Blastochloris tepida: one gene and its partners. The main gene of each other region encodes a partner of the protein of the gene in region 2 in a complex. Links are inferred from orthologs where the notes say so. Each region holds a gene or a part of one and is shown on either strand. Other genes may lie near its edges.

What was found.
Region 1: the proteins of accD (region 2) and BLTE_RS00025 are in contact, whole or in part, in a solved structure (PDB 8UXZ), measured with the Escherichia coli proteins. The link is inferred for Blastochloris tepida from one-to-one orthologs.
Region 3: the proteins of accD (region 2) and accC are in contact, whole or in part, in a solved structure (PDB 8UXZ), measured with the Escherichia coli proteins. The link is inferred for Blastochloris tepida from one-to-one orthologs.
Region 4: the proteins of accD (region 2) and accB are in contact, whole or in part, in a solved structure (PDB 8UXZ), measured with the Escherichia coli proteins. The link is inferred for Blastochloris tepida from one-to-one orthologs.

Annotation. Positions count from the first base shown.
Region 1 is NZ_AP018907.1:1,767-5,105, forward strand. The notes cover bases 49-3,041. They hold BLTE_RS00025 (acetyl-CoA carboxylase carboxyltransferase subunit alpha), read left to right. Parts: upstream 49-1,064; coding sequence 1,065-2,018; downstream 2,019-3,041. Other genes in these bases: BLTE_RS00020 (tyrosine recombinase), read left to right, coding at 49-916; BLTE_RS00030 (L,D-transpeptidase family protein), read left to right, coding at 2,438-3,041. Outside these bases: more of BLTE_RS00020, read left to right, coding at 23-48; more of BLTE_RS00030, read left to right, coding at 3,042-3,339. UniProt on the Escherichia coli protein: Component of the acetyl coenzyme A carboxylase (ACC) complex. First, biotin carboxylase catalyzes the carboxylation of biotin on its carrier protein (BCCP) and then the CO(2) group is transferred by the carboxyltransferase to acetyl-CoA to form malonyl-CoA.
Region 2 is NZ_AP018907.1:3,267,839-3,271,134, reverse strand. The notes cover bases 307-3,256. They hold accD (acetyl-CoA carboxylase, carboxyltransferase subunit beta), read right to left. Parts: upstream 2,287-3,256; coding sequence 1,327-2,286; downstream 307-1,326. Other genes in these bases: trpB (tryptophan synthase subunit beta), read right to left, coding at 3,131-3,256; trpA (tryptophan synthase subunit alpha), read right to left, coding at 2,298-3,131; BLTE_RS14835 (AAA family ATPase), read right to left, coding at 307-1,234. Outside these bases: more of BLTE_RS14835, read right to left, coding at 1-306; more of trpB, read right to left, coding at 3,257-3,296.
Region 3 is NZ_AP018907.1:1,675,588-1,678,759, reverse strand. The notes cover bases 347-3,172. They hold accC (acetyl-CoA carboxylase biotin carboxylase subunit), read right to left. Parts: upstream 2,522-3,172; coding sequence 1,172-2,521; downstream 347-1,171. Other genes in these bases: accB (acetyl-CoA carboxylase biotin carboxyl carrier protein), read right to left, coding at 2,565-3,047; aat (leucyl/phenylalanyl-tRNA--protein transferase), read right to left, coding at 373-1,068. Outside these bases: BLTE_RS07740 (hypothetical protein), read right to left, coding at 1-211. UniProt on the Escherichia coli protein: This protein is a component of the acetyl coenzyme A carboxylase complex; first, biotin carboxylase catalyzes the carboxylation of the carrier protein and then the transcarboxylase transfers the carboxyl group to form malonyl-CoA.
Region 4 is NZ_AP018907.1:1,674,384-1,677,453, reverse strand. The notes cover bases 1-2,724. They hold accB (acetyl-CoA carboxylase biotin carboxyl carrier protein), read right to left. Parts: upstream 1,742-2,724; coding sequence 1,259-1,741; downstream 1-1,258. Other genes in these bases: BLTE_RS07720 (DsbA family protein), read right to left, coding at 2,254-2,724; accC (acetyl-CoA carboxylase biotin carboxylase subunit), read right to left, coding at 1-1,215. Also shown: more of BLTE_RS07720, read right to left, coding at 2,725-3,036. UniProt on the Escherichia coli protein: This protein is a component of the acetyl coenzyme A carboxylase complex; first, biotin carboxylase catalyzes the carboxylation of the carrier protein and then the transcarboxylase transfers the carboxyl group to form malonyl-CoA.

The DNA of each region.
Region 1 (3,339 bases), 3.3 Mb from region 2 along the record:
GGCGGTGGCGCTGTTCCTCGACATGCAGGCGGCCGAGCGCGGCGCCGCCGGCAACACCATCGCCGCCTATCGGCGCGACCTCGACGACTATGCCGGGTTTCTCGCCGGCCGCCGCCGGCCGGTGGAGCAGGCCGAGACCAACGACATCCGCCGCTACCTCGCCGATCTCGACGACCGCGGCTTCAAGGCCACCACGGTGGCGCGGCGGCTGTCGGCCATCCGCCAGTTCCACCGCTTCCTCTATGCCGAGGGCATCGCCACGGGCGATCCGGCGGCGGTGCTGGAGGGGCCGCGGCGCGGGCGCGGCCTGCCCAAGGTGCTCTCCATCGATCAGGTCGACCGGCTATTGGTGACGGCGCATGCGGCCGCTGCCGACGCCAGCCACGGCGCAGCGATCCAGGTTCGGGCGGCGCGGCTCGCGGCGCTGATCGAGACGCTCTACGCCACCGGCCTGCGCATCTCGGAACTGGTGGCGCTGCCGGCCTCGGCGGCGCGGGCGGCCGAGGCGCTGGTGGTGCGCGGCAAGGGCGGCAAGGAGCGGCTGGTGCCGCTGACCGAGGCCGCCAAGCGGGCGATGGCGCATTATCGCGCCCTGCGCAAGCAGGCCGGCGCGGCGGGCGGCGCCGACAAATGGCTGTTCCCGTCGTTCGGCGAGAGCGGCCACCTCACACGCCAGCACGTGGCGCGCGAGCTGAAGGCGCTCGCCGCCGCCGCCGGGCTCGATCACCGGCTGGTCTCCCCGCACGTGCTGCGCCACGCCTTCGCCAGCCACCTGCTGCAGAATGGTGCCGATCTGCGCACGGTGCAGACGCTGCTCGGCCATGCCGACATCTCGACCACCCAGATCTACACCCACGTGCTCGACGAGCGGCTGGCGGCGATGGTGCGCGATCTTCACCCGTTGGGAGAGGAGTGACGCATGAGCAATTTCAGGATGTGACAGAATGGGCGGATCTTGACTTTCGTCGCATGGCGGAGTGTTGTCCGCCGCCCCGGGTCGGTCCGGGCGATCCTCGCCCCCTGAGATTCGCGATTTCCTTCTGGCGACCAGCCCGATTCCCTCGATGCGCAGCTATCTCGATTTCGAAAAATCCGTCGCCGAGTTTGAAGCCAAGGTCGAGGAGCTGCGGACGCTCGCCGCCTCCGGCCAGGCCGTCACCATCGGCGAGGAGATCGCCAAGCTGGAGGCCAAGGCCAATCAGGCGCTGAAGGACCTCTACGCCAATCTGACGCCCTGGCAGAAGGCGCTGGTGGCCCGCCACCCGCAGCGCCCGCACGTGCGCGACTATATCGGCGGGCTGATCGAGGAATTCACGCCGCTCGCCGGCGACCGCAAGTTCGGCGAGGACGAGGCGATTCTCGGCGGCTTCGGCCGGTTCCGCGGCGAGCCGGTGTGCGTCATCGGCCAGGAGAAGGGCTCCTCGACCGAGGAGCGGCTGAAGCACAATTTCGGCATGGCCCGTCCGGAAGGCTACCGCAAGGCGGTGCGGCTGATGGAGATGGCCGACCGGTTCGGCCTGCCGGTGATCACCCTGGTCGATACGGCGGGCGCCTATCCCGGCATCGGCGCCGAGGAGCGCGGGCAGGCCGAGGCCATCGCCCGCTCGACCGATGCCTGCCTCGCGCTTGGCGTGCCCAATGTCGCGGTGGTGATCGGCGAGGGTGGCTCGGGCGGGGCGATCGCCATCGCCACCGCCAACCGCGTGCTGATGCTGGAGCACGCCATCTATTCGGTGATCTCGCCGGAGGGCGCGGCCTCGATCCTGTGGCGCGATTCCTCGCGTGCCCAGGACGCCGCCACCAGCATGAAGATCACCGCCCAGGACCTCATCAAGTTCGGGGTGATCGACAGGATCGTGCCGGAGCCGCCGGGCGGCGCCCACCGCGACCCGCAGGCGATGCTGGACACGCTCGGCGAGGCGGTCGCCCAGGCGCTGGGCGAGCTGCGGGACCTGTCGCCCACCGAGGTTCGCGAGCAGCGCTACGCCAAGTTCCTGGCTATCGGCCGCACGCTCTGATCCGAAAATCCGGCCGGCGGGACGGCAGATCCACCCGCCGCGGAGCCGATTCCGCACAGGAATTTTCGGGATACGCGTTTCAGCTTATCGCACGCAAGTTGCCGGCAGCCCGGATTGCCGGGCTTTTCGTGATGTTTCAAGGGCTTGGCGTGTCCGGCCGGTTGTGTTCGCGCCACTCGCGTTCCCAGGGGACGGCATAACCCCTGTTAACTTTCTGGCAAGGCAATGGTTCCAACGGTCACGGGATCGCCCCATTCCTCGTCCAAGACCGTTGCGGGTGGTGGCGTCCTTCCGATATCTCCCGGCCTCATGCGATAATTGGACCGTAACCCTAACGTTTTATCCTGGCGGTTCAGATGATCGGCGCCACGTCGTCGAAGCTCTTCACGTCGTCGCAGCTCTTTGGGAAGGGTCTCGCGTTGAACCGTCAGCTCCAGCACCGTTTCGCCACCGCCGCGCTTGTCGCCGGCCTCGCGCTCTCCGTCGCCGGCTGCATCACAAACGAGGCTGCGACCAGGCTGCCGTCGCGCGCCAGCGCCCCGCTCAAGCCGGAGACATTGGCCCTGCTCGAAGAGAAGGGCATGTCGAAATCCAGCCCCATCGTCGTGCGCCTGTTCAAGCAGGAAAGCGAACTGGAGGTCTGGAAGCCGACCCGCGAGGGCCGCTACGAGCTGTTCAAGACCTACCCGATCTGCCGCTGGTCCGGTGAGCTCGGTCCCAAGATCAAGGAAGGGGACCGGCAGGCGCCCGAGGGCTTCTACACCATCGTGCCCGGGCTGATGAACCCGAACTCCAGCTATTACCTTGCCTTCAACACCGGCTTTCCCAACGCCTTCGACCGCGCCCACGGCCGCTCGGGCGGCGACGTGATGGTGCACGGCGACTGCTCGTCGCGCGGCTGCTTCGCCATGACCGACGAGCAGATCGCCGAGATCTATGCGCTGGGGCGCGAGAGCTTCGCCGGCGGCCAGCGCTCGTTCCAGGTCCAGGCCTATCCGTTCCGCATGACGGCGGAGAACCTCGCCAAGCACCGCAACAACCCGCACATGGCGTTCTGGCGGATGCTGAAGGAGGGCAACGACCAGTTCCTGGTGTCGCGTCAGGCGCTCAAGGTCGATGTCTGCGAGAAGAAGTACGTGTTCAACGCCAATCCGACAGCGGGTGGCCGGTTCGATCCTACCGGTCCGTGCCCGGCGTTCGAGGTGCCGAGCGAGATTGCCGCTGCGGCGGCGAAGAAGCGCGCCGCCGACGATGCCAAGGTCGCCGCTCTGCTGGCCGACGGCGTGACGCCGGCCCCGGTCAAGACCGGCACCGATGGCGG
Region 2 (3,296 bases):
GCTCGGCAATGGAGCGCTCCTTCTCAGCGCGGCAGAAATAGAGTTTCACGTCTTTGGCCGACGCCTTTTCCTCCGCAATCCGCCGCTGCAGTCGCAGCAGCAGGTGCTCCGAATGGCTTTCGACAATGACCTGCACTCGGCGGTGAGTGGCAACATTGAGGATGACGTCGGCCAGTTCAGCCTGGGCCAGCGGATGCAGATGGATTTCCGGCTGCTCCAGAATGACAGTCGAACCCTCGGGCACGTAGTAGAGCAGGGTGATGACCGGCAGCACCTGCGATACACCGAAGCCGACGTCGGTGAGCAGAACCTGGGTGCCTCCGGGTCTTGTCGTCACCCGAGCCTGCCAGCGGTTCGATCCCGGAGCGATTTCCTCGACCTTGAAGGCGTGGATGAGGCCCATCTCGCGAAGCCAATAAGCAATCATCTCTTGGAATGATTTCAGATGAGCTTTCGGCTTGAGGTTTCGGGTCTCGTTGGCTTCCGTTGCGGCGAGAATGGCATCAATCGCCTTCTCCCCACGTAGGCCGACATCGCTGGGACGTGAGCGTGCCCAAAGATAATCACGCTGGGGGTAATTTCTTAAAGGACCGAGATAGAAAATCCGGTCCATCTCAGCCTCGTAGGCCGCTTCAAGTTCCGACAGAAAACTGGCGTTTTGAAAGTAGGTTCGGGCCTGGTCCGGGAACGCATAGGTCTTGACGGGCCCGGGCAGTGCCCACGGGCGACCAAGGGTTCGGACAAACTCGAAATCGGGAACACCTGCGGCTGCAAGCTCAAACTTACCGTCGCTTCCTGGTCGCGGCAGCAGCGAGAATTCTGCAGTCCCAAGGCAATAGGTCAAACGCTTGGCCAGCGGGGCCATCTGTTGAACGATGACCTCGCTTCGGATTTCAAGTGACTTGGATTTGACGAGGTCGGTGCTTCGACTTCCGCGCACATCCTGAAGCGCCAGTTCGGATTTCAATTCGAATCCAATCGAGAATTCGACCGCCTTGTCTTCGTCGTGCTGGTGAATGGCGTCCTTGATGGTTCCGAGCTGAACGAGCGGGCCGTTCAGCTCCAGCGAAATTGCGCGGTCGGTGGCCTGCTTGGTCTGCTTCAGCATCAGCAGGAACTGCAGAATGCTGGTCTTGCCCGAGGAATTGGTGCCGAACAGCCCCGTGACGTTGCCAAGCGGCAAATCCGCCTCGGCCCAAGTCTTGAAGTTGGTAAATCGCAGGCGAGCCAACATAGATCAAATCATGCCACACCCCTTCCGAGAGCCGCAATCGCCCGCTCTCGGTGGATGCTTCCCGTCAAGCTGCAACTGCCGGTCGCCCCGTCTCACCCCGCCGGGGTTTCGGCCGGGGCCGGCTCGGCGGCGGGCGGTGCCTCGGGCTCCGGCGGTGCCGCGTCCTGCACCGGCGCGGGGGCCGGCGGCGCCGGCGGTTCCGGCCGCGGCGTCTTGGTGAGCAGGTGGCACAGCCGGGCCAGAGTGGCGCGCATGTCGTGGCGGTGCACCACCATGTCGATCATGCCGTGGGCGCGCAGATATTCGGCGCGCTGGAAGCCCTCCGGCAGCTTCTCGCGGATGGTCTGCTCGATGACGCGCGGGCCGGCGAAGCCGATCAGCGCTCCGGGCTCGGCGATTTGGACGTCGCCCAGCATGGCGTAGGAGGCGGTGACGCCGCCGGTGGTCGGGTTGGTCAGCACCACGATGTAGGGCTTCTTGGCGTCGCGCAGGCGCTGCACCGCCACGGTGGTGCGCGGCATCTGCATCAGCGACAGGATGCCCTCCTGCATGCGGGCGCCACCGGACGCGGCGAACAGGATGAAGGGCGTGCCCTTCTCCAGCGCGGTGTCGAGCCCCTTGATGATCGCCTCGCCGGCCGCCATGCCGAGCGAGCCGCCCATGAAGCTGAAGTCCTGCACGCCGATCACCACCGGCAGGCCTTCCAGCTTGCCGAAGCCGAGCTTCACGGCATCCTGCATGCCGGTCTTGGCGCGGGCGTCCTTGAGGCGGTCGATGTAGCGCTTCTCGTCGCGGAACTTCAGCGGATCGACCGGCGCCTCCGGCAGCGGCACGTCGAACCAGGTGGCGTTGTCGAAGATCGACTTCAGCCGCTGGGTGGCGCCCATCCGCATGTGGTAGTTCGAGCCGGGCACCACGTACTGGTTGGCTTCGAGGTCGCGGTGGAACACCATCTGCCCGGTTTCCGGGCACTTGATCCAGAGATTTTCCGGCGTCTCGGTCTTGAACAGCGTGCGAATCTTGGGTCGCAGCGTCGTCGAAATCCAGTTCATGGCCGGTCCTTTCAAGCCGCCTTGGCGGCGGCGCGCACGCCAGCGGCGAGATCCTCGGCGAGGCCGAGCACGGCCGGCACGGTCTTCTCGGTGGCGCGGCCCTCGGCATCGAGCGAGGTGCGCAGCGCCTCGACCAGCGCCGAGCCGACCACCACCGCATCGGCGCCCTTCGCCACCGCGGCGGCGTGGGCGGCGGTCTTGACGCCGAAGCCGACCGCAACCGGCAGCGCGGTGTGGCGCTTCAGGCGGGCGACGGCCGAGCCGACCTTGTCGAAATCGGGCGTCACGGTGCCGGTGACGCCGGTGATCGAGACGTAATAGACGAATCCGGCGGTATTCGCGAGCACCTTGGGCAGGCGGTGATCGTCGGTGGTGGGGGTGGCGAGCCGGATGAAGGCGAGCCCCGCCTTCAGCGCCGGCAGGCAGAGTTCGTCGTCCTCCTCCGGCGGCAGGTCGACCACGATCAGCCCGTCGACGCCGGCCGCCTTCGCCTCATCCAGGAAGCGCTCGACGCCATAGACATAGATCGGATTGTAGTAGCCCATCAGCACCAGCGGCGTGGTGGCATCGCTTGCGCGGAAGGCGCGCACGAGGTCGAGCGTCTTCGCCAGCGTCTGGCCGGCCTTCAGCGCCCGCATCGAGGCCCACTGGATCGCCGGACCGTCGGCCATCGGGTCGGAGAACGGCATGCCGAGCTCGATCACGTCGGCGCCGGCCGCCGGCAGGCCCTTCAGGAGCGCCAGCGTGGTGGCCGGGTCGGGATCGCCGGCGGTGAGGAAGGTCACGAGGCCGGCACGGCCTTCCTGGGCCAACGCGGCGAATTTGGCGTCGAGGCGGGCGGTCATCACACCTTGCTCCCCAGCATCTCGGAGACCTGCGGCACGTCCTTGTCGCCGCGGCCGGAGAGGTTGACCACCATCAGGTGGTCCTTCGGCTTGTTCGGCGCCAGTTCGGCAACCTTGGCCAGCGCGTGTGCCGGCTCCAGCGCCGGGATGATGCCTTCGAGCCTG
Region 3 (3,172 bases), 1.6 Mb from region 2 along the record:
TGATGCCGCCGAAACGCAGCGGATAGAGGCGCCCCTTGAAGGTGAGCGTGCCTTCGCCGCCGCCGACGCCGATGATGAAGCCGCCGCGGGTGATGACCGCCCGTACCGTGCCCGTCGCCGCTTCCGACGGGGTCGGCACGCTGACCATTGCGACCAGGGCCAGCAGGGCCACGCGGAAGATGACGTGAACGGCCTTGTTCAGACGCTGCATTGCTGCCTCCTCAGGATTTTTGGCAACCACAGTAATTGGGCGGCGAAGTCATCTCGTCGATAGCGAGCATACGCAAAATATGCTCAGAACGGAAAAAAGTTGGTCTTCCGTTCGGTCATGGCTTGAAGTGGCAGCAGAATCGGCGGCTCCGGCAGGCAGCCTCAGCCCGGATCGGAGCGGCGCTCATTGGCCGATTGCACGATGGCGAGCGCGGCGGCACCCGGCATCGGCCGGCGCGCGGCGGAACGGAAATCGGCGCGTCCGGCGAGCGCCTGTTCGAGCAGCCGATGGTACTGGTGCCGTGACACCTCGATGCAGCCGAAGCTCTCCAGATGGCGGGTGGAGAACTGGGTGTCGAGCAGGGTGAAGCCGCCGACAAGGAGCAGCGCCACGAGGTGCACCAGCGCCACCTTGGAGGCGTCGGTCTCGACGTGGAACATGCTCTCGCCGAAGAAGGCGCGGCCGATCGCAACCCCATAGAGCCCGCCGACCAGCAGCCCGTCGCGGTAGGCTTCGACCGAGTGGCAGTGCCCGAGATCGAACAGATCGCGATAGAGCCGGCGGATGCGCGCATTGATCCAGGTGCGCATGCGCCCCGGCGCCGGTTCCGAGCAACCGTCGAGCACGCCCTCGAAATCGTGGTCGACCCGCACCTCGAACCGGTCGGAGCGGATGGTGCGGGCGAGGCGCCGGCTCACATGCAGGCCGTCCAGCGGAATAATGCCGCGCCGTTCCGGCTCGATCCAGTACAGGCCCGGATCCTCGGCACTCTCGGCCATCGGAAAGATGCCGCAGGCATAGGCCTTCAGCAGAACTTCGGGCGTGATGTCCACCTGTCCGGTGAAGCCGCGCGTCATGGCCAGATATCTCCGCCCCCCAGCGAAGAGCCGCGACGACCATAGCACATCGCGGCAGCATCGCAGCAGGGTACGGCGAAGCGTTCGCCGCCGGCCGAAACGCTCAGATGTCGGGCGAGCCGGCCAGGAAATGCTCCAGCCAATGGATGTCGTATTGGCCGTTGGCGATGTCGGGGTGGCGCACCAGCGTGCGGAACAGCGGCGCGGTGGTCTCCACGCCGTCGACCACGATCTCGTCCAAGGCGCGGCGCAGCCGCATCAGGCACTCGTTGCGGGTCTTGCCGTGGACGATCAGCTTGCCGACCAGCGAGTCGTAATAGGGCGGGATGGTGTAGCCCTGATAGACCGCCGAATCGACGCGCACGCCCAGGCCCCCCGGCGGGTGGAAATAGGTGATCTTGCCAGGAGAAGGGCGGAAGGTGGTCGGGTTCTCGGCATTGAGCCGGCACTCGATGGCGTGGCCGTTGATCACGATGTCGTCCTGGGTGATCGACAGCGGCAGGCCGGCGGCGAGCCGGATCTGCTCGTTGAGCAGATCGATGCCGGTGACCATCTCGGTCACCGGATGCTCGACCTGGATACGGGTGTTCATCTCGATGAAGTAGAATTCGCCGTTCTCGTACAGGAATTCCACCGTCCCGGCCGACAGGTATTTCAGCTTGCGCATGGCGTCGGCGACGACCTCGCCGATGCGGTTGCGGGCGTCGACATTGAGGGCCGGGGAGGGGCTTTCCTCCCATACTTTCTGGTGGCGGCGCTGCAGCGAGCAGTCGCGCTCGCCGATATGGACGGCGTTGCCGCGGCCGTCGCCCAGCACCTGGATCTCGATGTGGCGCGGCTTCTCCAGATACTTCTCGATATAGACCGTCGAGTCACCGAAGGCCGCCTTGGCCTCGGAGCGGGCGGTGGCCAGCGCGACGTCGAGATCGGCCTCGGTGCGCGCCACCTTCATGCCGCGGCCGCCGCCGCCGGCCGCCGCCTTGATCAGCACCGGATAGCCGATGTCGGCGGCGATCCGGCGGGCATCGACATCGTCGGTGATGCCGCCCTCCGAGCCCGGCACGCACGGGATGCCGAGCCGCTTGGCGGTGCGCTTGGCCTCGATCTTGTCGCCCATCAGCCGGATGTGCTCGGGCTTGGGGCCGATGAAGCCGATGTGATGGTCGGCGAGGATCTCGGCGAAGCGCGCATTCTCCGACAGGAAGCCGTAGCCCGGATGCACCGCCTCGGCGCCGGTGATCTCGCACGCCGCCAGCAGTTGGGGCACGTTGAGATAGCTGTCCTTGGCCGGCGGCGGGCCGATGCACACGCTCTCATCGGCGAGCTTGACGTGCATGGCGTCGGCATCGGCCGTCGAATGGACGGCGACGGTGGAGATGCCGAGCTCCTTGCAGGCGCGCAGAATGCGGAGCGCGATCTCGCCGCGATTGGCGATCAGGATTTTCGTGAACATGCGAGCCTCATTTCCTCCGGGCGATGCCCGGGGGGCGCGATCGTCACTCGATGATCATCAACGGCTCGCCGTATTCGACCGGCTGGGCGTCGCCGACAAGGATCTGCGTCACCGTGCCGGCGCGCGGCGCGGGAATCGCGTTCATCGTCTTCATTGCTTCGATGATCAGGAGGGTCTGACCTTCCTTCACCTGCGTGCCGATGTCGACGAACGCCTTGGAGCCCGGCTCCGGCGCGCGATAGGCGGTGCCAACCATCGGCGACTTCACCAAGCCCGGGTGGGCGGTCAGATCGGCGACGGCCTCGACGGCCGCCGCCGCTGCGACGGCTGGAATCGGCGCCGGCGCCGCGACGGTGACGGCATTGGTCGACATCGCCGCCGGGAACGGCGCGAGCTGGATGTTGCGGGCAACGCGGATACGCAGTTCGCCTTGCTGCACTTCGACCTCGGTGAGGTCGGTGTCGTTGAGCAGCTCCGCGAGTTCGCGGATCAAGGCAGGATCGATGGCGGGTTTGGGCTTCAACATTCTATCTCCCGGCGCCGGTTCAGACCGTCGCCTTCAGCTTGGCGGAGCGGTCGGCTCGCCGCGAATGAGCACTGAACACGTATGCGCGGGGGGATTTCGCGCAGGATACGTCTCGGCCGGACCGA
Region 4 (3,070 bases), 1.6 Mb from region 2 along the record:
CAAGGCGCGGCGCAGCCGCATCAGGCACTCGTTGCGGGTCTTGCCGTGGACGATCAGCTTGCCGACCAGCGAGTCGTAATAGGGCGGGATGGTGTAGCCCTGATAGACCGCCGAATCGACGCGCACGCCCAGGCCCCCCGGCGGGTGGAAATAGGTGATCTTGCCAGGAGAAGGGCGGAAGGTGGTCGGGTTCTCGGCATTGAGCCGGCACTCGATGGCGTGGCCGTTGATCACGATGTCGTCCTGGGTGATCGACAGCGGCAGGCCGGCGGCGAGCCGGATCTGCTCGTTGAGCAGATCGATGCCGGTGACCATCTCGGTCACCGGATGCTCGACCTGGATACGGGTGTTCATCTCGATGAAGTAGAATTCGCCGTTCTCGTACAGGAATTCCACCGTCCCGGCCGACAGGTATTTCAGCTTGCGCATGGCGTCGGCGACGACCTCGCCGATGCGGTTGCGGGCGTCGACATTGAGGGCCGGGGAGGGGCTTTCCTCCCATACTTTCTGGTGGCGGCGCTGCAGCGAGCAGTCGCGCTCGCCGATATGGACGGCGTTGCCGCGGCCGTCGCCCAGCACCTGGATCTCGATGTGGCGCGGCTTCTCCAGATACTTCTCGATATAGACCGTCGAGTCACCGAAGGCCGCCTTGGCCTCGGAGCGGGCGGTGGCCAGCGCGACGTCGAGATCGGCCTCGGTGCGCGCCACCTTCATGCCGCGGCCGCCGCCGCCGGCCGCCGCCTTGATCAGCACCGGATAGCCGATGTCGGCGGCGATCCGGCGGGCATCGACATCGTCGGTGATGCCGCCCTCCGAGCCCGGCACGCACGGGATGCCGAGCCGCTTGGCGGTGCGCTTGGCCTCGATCTTGTCGCCCATCAGCCGGATGTGCTCGGGCTTGGGGCCGATGAAGCCGATGTGATGGTCGGCGAGGATCTCGGCGAAGCGCGCATTCTCCGACAGGAAGCCGTAGCCCGGATGCACCGCCTCGGCGCCGGTGATCTCGCACGCCGCCAGCAGTTGGGGCACGTTGAGATAGCTGTCCTTGGCCGGCGGCGGGCCGATGCACACGCTCTCATCGGCGAGCTTGACGTGCATGGCGTCGGCATCGGCCGTCGAATGGACGGCGACGGTGGAGATGCCGAGCTCCTTGCAGGCGCGCAGAATGCGGAGCGCGATCTCGCCGCGATTGGCGATCAGGATTTTCGTGAACATGCGAGCCTCATTTCCTCCGGGCGATGCCCGGGGGGCGCGATCGTCACTCGATGATCATCAACGGCTCGCCGTATTCGACCGGCTGGGCGTCGCCGACAAGGATCTGCGTCACCGTGCCGGCGCGCGGCGCGGGAATCGCGTTCATCGTCTTCATTGCTTCGATGATCAGGAGGGTCTGACCTTCCTTCACCTGCGTGCCGATGTCGACGAACGCCTTGGAGCCCGGCTCCGGCGCGCGATAGGCGGTGCCAACCATCGGCGACTTCACCAAGCCCGGGTGGGCGGTCAGATCGGCGACGGCCTCGACGGCCGCCGCCGCTGCGACGGCTGGAATCGGCGCCGGCGCCGCGACGGTGACGGCATTGGTCGACATCGCCGCCGGGAACGGCGCGAGCTGGATGTTGCGGGCAACGCGGATACGCAGTTCGCCTTGCTGCACTTCGACCTCGGTGAGGTCGGTGTCGTTGAGCAGCTCCGCGAGTTCGCGGATCAAGGCAGGATCGATGGCGGGTTTGGGCTTCAACATTCTATCTCCCGGCGCCGGTTCAGACCGTCGCCTTCAGCTTGGCGGAGCGGTCGGCTCGCCGCGAATGAGCACTGAACACGTATGCGCGGGGGGATTTCGCGCAGGATACGTCTCGGCCGGACCGATCTCGCCGTCATGCCGATGCGCCGCGGCGAGCGCGCTTCCATCCGGCCCACAGCCGATTCCGAGAAGACGATGATCGCACCCATTGCAGACTGCAACCATCGGACCCATCTGGCGCGGCCGACCGGTTCGCCCGCCGGCGCTCTTATAGGCATGGATGTGTCCGGTGAAAAGCGGCCTGTATCGACCCGCCCGCCCCGTGGATTTCCGGGCGCCCGGCGTCGGGCCGGGATGTCCGGCCGACAGGCATGCACTTTCAGACTTTTTTGGCATTGACAGGCTTTGCGCCGATGCGGGCGGGGGCGCGTCCGGCTGGCCTGAACGGGGCCGCGACGATGCGGCGGCCCCGCTTCTGGCGCCCGGACATGCTCGAATCAGTGCGTCTCCGTTCAGCAGTCCTTTTCCGGGCAGGCCGCGCGCGCCGCCCGCAGCTGCTCGCGCAGCTTCTCCAGCCCGACGGCGCCGACCACCACCTCGCCGCCGACCACATAGCTCGGCGTTCCAGTGAGGCCGAGATCCTGGGCCAGCCGGAAATTCTCCTGCAGCGTCGCCATCACCTCGGGCGACTCCATGTCCTTGGTCAGGCGGGCCATGTCGAAGCCGACCTCCTTGGCCACCGCCATCGCGCGCTCGCGCGTCGCCTCGCCGCGGCCGCCCATCAGCTTCTGGTGGAACTCGAAATACTTGGCCGGGGTCGCCTGCAGCTTGGCGGCGAGCGCCACCGTGGCGGCCTGCACCGAGGACTCGCCGAGCACCGGGAAGTCCTTCAGCACCACCTTGAGATTGGCGTCGCTCTTGACCAGTTCGACGAGGTCGGAGAGCGCGCGCTTGCAGAACCCACAATTGTAGTCGAAGAACTCTACAATCGTGACATCGCCCTTGGGGTTGCCGATAACGACGCTCTTCGGCGAGTTGAGCAGCTGATCGCGATTGGCGGACAGCGCCTGCTTGCGGCGCTTCTCCTCGTCGGCATTGGCGCGCTTCTCGAGCTCCTGCAGCGCCTCCTGGAGGATTTCCGGGTTCTTCACGATCGTCTCGCGGACGATCTTCTCGACATCCTCGCGCGTCAGCGGCGCGGCCGTTTGTGCCCAGGCCGGCGCGGCGACAGCGGCGGCAGCGAGCAGCGCCAAGCCGGCCATGGCCGTCCGCGCCGTGAGGGAAAAGAGCGTCATTGGTCGGGGGCTCCTTGATGGCCGGTCGACACGG